DNA from 2 places in the Sporosarcina newyorkensis genome. Region 2 is predicted to be linked to the other one. Evidence: predicted binding sites of a transcription regulator. Region 2 holds the regulator's gene; the other holds the start of a gene.
What was found. The regulator LexA, encoded in region 2, represses DNA repair genes until DNA is damaged. The targets are predictions, from matches to a motif close to CGAACATATGTTCG.
Positions count from the first base shown of each region.

Region 1: uvrB (excinuclease ABC subunit UvrB) is a predicted target of LexA. The motif match lies at 1,984-1,997, and genes of this name have one in related genera.

Region 1 is NZ_FUYJ01000005.1:33,285-36,716, reverse strand. It holds gene uvrB (excinuclease ABC subunit UvrB) at 1-1,910, opposite strand, end outside; gene B5D59_RS10675 (IDEAL domain-containing protein) at 2,273-2,530, opposite strand; gene B5D59_RS10670 (ABC transporter permease) at 3,198-3,432, opposite strand, start outside.
Region 2 is NZ_FUYJ01000004.1:37,725-41,156, forward strand. It holds gene tkt (transketolase) at 1-11, opposite strand, end outside; gene B5D59_RS09125 (DUF896 domain-containing protein) at 118-354, opposite strand; gene B5D59_RS09130 (YneB family resolvase-like protein) at 421-1,074, opposite strand; gene yneA (cell division suppressor protein YneA) at 1,067-1,384, opposite strand; gene lexA (transcriptional repressor LexA) at 1,582-2,202, shown strand; gene B5D59_RS09145 (methionine gamma-lyase family protein) at 2,250-3,432, opposite strand, start outside.

The sequences.
Region 1 (3,432 bases), on a different contig from region 2:
GCGTCCTTCATCTCTTTTTCCAATTTTACGAGCAGCAAGCCTCTTTCTTCCTTCGACAGTTTCTTGCCTTCTATTCTGCGCTGTAAGTAAGATTCCGTTTCTTCCGCCACTTGGGTCGCACGGATTACTTCGCGTATCGGCTTTATAATTGTTTGCGGTGTAATGCCATGTTCTTTATTGTACGCAAGCTGTATTTCCCGGCGTCGTTCTGTTTCCCCAATCGCTTTTTCCATTGAGTCTGTCATTTTGTCTGCATACATAATTACGCGTCCTTCAGAGTTCCGCGCCGCTCGCCCAATCGTCTGGATTAGAGCACGTTCAGAGCGCAGGAATCCTTCTTTGTCAGCATCCAAAATAGCCACTAACGAAACTTCCGGTATGTCGATCCCTTCCCGCAGCAAGTTGATACCAATCAGTACATCGTATGTGCCAAGACGCAATTCCCGTATGATTTCAGTACGTTCAAGCGTCTTCACTTCCGAATGAAGGTACTGCACCTTTATACCGATATCCTTCAAGTAATCCGTCAGATCCTCCGACATTTTCTTCGTCAGTGTCGTAATCAATACGCGTTCATCACGTTCAATACGCAACTGAATTTCATCCAATAAATCATCGATCTGCCCCTCAATCGGACGTACTTCGATGATCGGATCAAGCAGACCCGTCGGACGGATGATCTGCTCGATCATCTTATCCGTATGCTCAATTTCATAAGGACCCGGCGTAGCGGAAATATACATCGCCTGACTGATATGCTTCTCAAATTCCTCGAACATCAATGGACGATTATCAAGAGCGGATGGTAAACGGAAACCGTGTTCTACCAATACCTTCTTACGAGCTTGGTCGCCATTGTACATGCCTCGAATTTGCGGCAGCGACACGTGGCTTTCATCGACTACTATCAAGAAATCATCAGGAAAATAATCGAGAAGCGTATACGGTGTCGCTCCCGCTTCTCGTAACGTCAGATGTCTTGAGTAGTTTTCGATACCCGAACAAAAACCCATTTCACGCATCATTTCCAAATCATAGCGTGTCCGTTGCTCCAGTCGCTGCGCTTCCAGCAATTTATCGTTCTCACGTAAATATTTGAGTTGTTGCTCCAATTCAATTTCTATATTTTCGATCGCCTTCAACAATTTCGCTTCCCGCGTTACGAAGTGGGAACCTGGGAAGATCGCTACATGATCCCGATCGCCAATCACTTCACCTGTCAAGGCATCTACTTCCCGAATGCGTTCAATTTCGTCCCCGAAGAATTCAAGACGAATACAGCGTTCGTCGCGTGAAACCGGAAATACTTCCACTACATCTCCTCTGACTCGGAATGTTCCGCGGGTAAAGTTGATGTCATTGCGCTCATATTGAATGTCTACCAGTTTGCGCAATAATTCATTGCGCGGAATTTCCATGTCTCTTCGCAGTGACAGAACCATCTCGTTATACTCTTCAGGAGAACCGAGACCGTAGATACAAGATACGGATGCGACAATCAGCACATCATTACGTTCAAATAAGGAACTGGTCGCAGAGTGCCGCAGTTTATCAATTTCATCATTGATAGAGGAATCTTTCTCAATATACGTATCCGTCTGCGGTACGTACGCTTCCGGCTGATAAAAGTCATAGAAGCTGACAAAATACTCGACAGCATTGTCAGGAAAAAACTCTTTAAATTCACTATATAATTGGCCAGCCAATGTTTTATTATGGGCAATGACCAGTGTTGGTTTATTGATTTCGGTTAGGACGTTGGATACGGTGAAAGTTTTCCCGGTCCCCGTTGCACCTAACAGCGTTTGATGCTTTTTGCCTTCTTTTATACCACCAACAAGGCTCGCGATCGCTGACGGCTGATCTCCTTGAGGTGTATATGGGGCTTGCAATTGAAATGTTTCGTTCAAAAGGTTCCACTCCTATTCTAAAACACCTAGTCCTTCTATTTTACCACAGCTACAGCTTTTTCTAAAGAAATAACGAACGTACGTTTTAAACTAACTATGTATGTATTTTATTGTACCCTTTAAGTCGTTAAAGAAACTCTTGTCGAGAAGGAATAACGAAGCAAATAAAACAGACGGACGCATCAAGGCGCCGCCTGATCGTTTCATTTTTTTGTGAATGCATGTTAGTTAAGCTGCACCTCTTCAGACTAGCCATATACTGCACATGAAATATACCTAAGAGGATGATTAATTATCTTCATACAAAAAGAGCTGTTCGAAAGGTCAGATGAAGATGACTTTCCGGACAGCTCTGTCTTATGTTATTTAGGCTGATATTCATATCCTTGTTCTTGAGTGAACTCTTGGAGTTGTTGTGTATACATTTCAAATGCTTCTTCATCGCGACGATCCAACGCGTCATCGATCAGGTTCATAATGCGGGCTTGCGTTTGTTCCCAGTGAATGTGTTGCAGAAACAGATCCCAATAAATTTCATTCAGCAGCTTTTCCGCCTGGAGAGAAGTGCTGTTGTTCCCTACGGCTTTTAAAAATTCAGCATATGAGTTGTTATTGTTCATCTCTCTCACCCCTGATACCTTTTAGTAATTATATATGCAAATAAACCAGAATTGCAACCACATTATGAACTATTCGAACTTTTGAATGATTTCTATATAGTCAGTTAACAATTTACTAGGTATATATATTCAGATAATTCAACTCTATGAAGGTGACTTATAACGAAGCTACTAGACCGACAATTCGACTGCACCATTTTTGAATGGCGAATTCACAGCTGACATTTATTTTTTTCTCGTCGCTCGACTGACAATGGGTTCGGGACAGAGTATGTGTTATGCGTTGTGCTTTGGCACCGCTTCGCCGCTGGGGGATTGCCTCCCGCCAAGAGCCAACTAGCAAAGAACGCTAGCTGTCTCATGGCTACGGCCGACCCCGCAGTTGCGGCTTCGCTAGAATCGTCAAAATAATGAGTGTAGTGTTTAAAATTGAGATAGCCTCAGAATCCGGCTTCTTAGTCGGAGGACAATATACAATCAGATACCCAGTGCTTTCGCTTACTAAACGCAGGCGCCTTACAAGCGGTAGGCGGAGCGATGAGACAGACAGGCGATCTTCCTGACTGGCTCATTGCGGGAGCCATCCGCAAGCGCCGAAGTGTTTTCAGTGACCATACTCCCGCCACACACACTGTGCCTTGCACCTTTTCTAACCCAGCAGCATAAACTAAATTTCTACTTCCTGCTCTTTCGTCAAACGAATAGTAGCCTCACCGATTATAACTGCAACTACTGCAATAAGGACCGGAATCAGACTTAATCCGTACAATGGCAACGCTGCCAACAGGAGAAGGATGGCTTGCAGCATGATTAACTTTCTTACAAGCGCGCGAACAGCCTTACTCTGGGACCTTTCCTCTTCTTCCGGGAAAAGCTGATCCATCGTAAACTCAACTCCGCCT
Region 2 (3,432 bases):
TTTCCGGTCATTCTGTACATCCTTTCCGTCCTGTCTCTTCTGATTATTTTTATAAGTATTCCTTCTATAGTGTAGTCAATTACTTAATGAATTACAATATTAATCAGCAGTTGAGACTTAATTTAACGGCTTTTGGTTCTCTCTTGCTTCCTTAACCTTTTCAGGAGTTACATCATTTCCTTCTGCGTCGATCACTTTTACAGATTCAATTGTTTCACGCATGCTTGAACGGAAAGTTTCCAAGTATTCTTTACGCAATTGAGTTTGTTCTTTTGCCTCTTCAATAGATAACCCTGTAGTCTTGGATTTATTTGCCAACTCATTAATACGCTTAATCTTTTTTTCAGATAACATCTTTACACCCTCCAAAATTTCTTCATTTACTAAAATGTAAACAACCTGAAGGAAAAGTGCAAACGATTAGTGTTCCTGCTCTTGAAACTCTTTATATCTTCTATGGACAGTTGCTTTGCTAACCGAATGGCCAAGTCCGATCAATACTCTCGAAATCTCATCGAATGTCATTCCTTTGTTGCGCAACGCGACAATTTCTTCAATAGGCAATTCGAGTCGTTCTCTTCCTGGGCCCCGGTCGATATTATGCAAGTTACGGGAAGGGTCGTAACCTCTTTGAACCGCTCTTTTCATTCCTCTTCGTATTTTGGCATTATGGAGTTTCCGTTGGTATTCTTCTACAATCGCTAAAATCTCCAACAGCATCGTATCCATTTCATTTAACTCCAGTGCTCCATTTGTATGGTTTGAAATAACAGCTGTGTTCGATTTAGCAATGACATGCAGGATGGCCACCCTCGCATTGCCTCTTCCTAATCTTGTCTCATCTTGAATAAAGACAGCATCGATTGGTTCTGCTTGTATACGATCCAATAAATTCAACAGACCTTCACGGTCCATATCATAACCGCTCTGGCGATCAGTGAATATACCTACACATTCATAAAACATTTCTGCCGCCAATATTTCCAGCTCTTCCTGCTGTCTGACAATGGATTGTTCTTGACTCTCCTTTTCGGTACTGACCCGACAATAAATTACACACTTTTTTTTATTCATCCGCTTCCTCCCCCATCTCAGCCACACGATGTTCAGCTTGTGGGTTCATTTTAACAGGAAGGCGTAATAATTCACCCGAATTAATTTGATCAGTCTGCAATTCATTTAATGATTTAACTTGTTCAATCCAATGGTGCGCAGGTGTTCCATCTGAATAGTTGGTTGCCAGCCCCCATAATGTGTCCCCGTCATTGATGACAATTTCTAGATAATTATCTTCTTCAGACAGTTTGTCCAATTGATAAGCTGCAACACTAAGAAAAACGATTAATAGTACGATAAAGTAATAATTTTCTTTAAGAAATTTCATGATAAATCCCCCTAGTAGTCTACTTTTTAGAATGCATGTTCGGAATGCTTGTTCTCTATTATAAGAGAACGTACGATTGGCTGTCAAGCAGAATTCGAACCTTTGTTTGATTACTAATCGAACACATGTTATACTATATTCAAAATACTTGAGCTGTATCTCTATTTATTAGTAAACAATTTGAAGAGGTGAATAGATTGAAGAAAATATCTAAAAGACAAGAAGAAATATTAGCTTTTATTAAAGATGAAGTACGGCTAAAAGGATATCCGCCATCCGTGCGTGAAATCGGGGAAGCAGTAGGACTGGCATCTAGCTCCACTGTACATGGTCACTTATCTCGATTGGAAAACAAGGGGTTTATTCGCCGGGACCCTACTAAGCCGCGTGCAATAGAAGTCTTAGACCCGGAAGGACTAGACGAATTAAAGAGCGGCGTCATGCATGTTCCTTTGATCGGTAAAGTTACAGCAGGGACTCCGATTACAACTGTAGAAAATATTGAAGAATATTTTCCATTACCAGATACGTTCGGTTCTTCAGATGATGAGATCTTCATGTTGGAAATCGTCGGTGACAGTATGATCGAGGCAGGTATTTTGAATGGCGACCGTGTCATCGTCAGACAAACACATACAGCTTCCAATGGAGAAATCGTGGTGGCGATGACAGAGGAAGATGAAGCTACTGTAAAACGTTTTTTTAAAGAGAAAGATTACTTCCGCTTACAGCCTGAAAATTCTTCCATGGATCCTATTATCGTGAATCATGTGTCCATACTTGGTAAAGTCGTCGGTGTTTACCGAATGATCCATTAAAAAAAGTGTATCAAGAACCCCTATAGGTTCTTGATACACTTTTTTCTTTAGATTAATTTTCGCTCTAATAATTGTTCCATGGAAGTGAGTACAGCTGTTTTTACATGCTCATACGTTAAACCGCCTTGAATGTAAGCGGTGTAAGGAGGTCGAATCGGACCGTCAGCTGTCAGCTCAATACTGGAGCCTTGTATAAATGTGCCTGCAGCCATGATAACATCATCCGAATAGCCGGGCATATAAGATGGTTCAGGAGCATAGTGCGCATTGATCGGTGAGTTATCCTGGATTATCTGACAAAACTTGATCATTTGTTCTGCTGATGAGAAGTTGACAGATTGAATGAGATCAGTTCTCCGTTCACTATAATGCGGTGTAGTATCCATTCCAAACTGCTCGAAAAATGCAGCTGTAAACAAAGCTCCTTTAACGGCCTGGCTGACTACGTGCGGCGCTAAAAAGAAACCTTGATACATTTCCAACAGCGTATCCAATGAAGCCCCTGCTTCTGCCCCTAGTCCCGGTGATGTCATGCGATATGCACATTTTTCAACGAGTTCTTTCCTGCCTGCAATATAGCCGCCCGTTCTAGCTAGTCCGCCGCCTGGATTTTTTATTAGTGAACCCGCCATCAGATCCGCCCCTACTTCAGTCGGTTCCTGTTTCTCGACGAATTCACCGTAGCAGTTGTCTACAAATATCACGACGTCTTCTTTTATTTTGCGGATTTCCTTGATGATTTCTTCTATTTCATGTATACGGAAGGATGGATTGCTCGAATAGCCTTTTGAGCGCTGAATCGCAACCACTTTGGTTTTTGATGAAATTGCTTGTTTAGCCTTGACATAGTCAACAGCACCGCCTTCCAGCAAGTCAATATGCTGATAGGAAATTTGATAATCTTCCAGTGATCCAGTATCTTTTCCGTTTCCTGACACGATGGAATCCAACGTGTCATAAGGCTTACCCGTAATATAAATTAACTCATCGCCCGGACGCAGAATCCCGAATAAACTGATCGTGATCGCATGGGTCCCAGAGATGATTTGATTCCTGACCAGACAGTCTTCAGCGCCGAAGACATCTGAGTATACCTGTTCCAGTACGTCACGGCCGCTATCGTCATACCCATAGCCCGTTGATCCAGATAAATGAAAATCACTGACACGGTTTTGCTTGAAAGCCTGAAGAACCTTTCGTTGATTGTAGAAAGCAATGTCTTCTACTTCC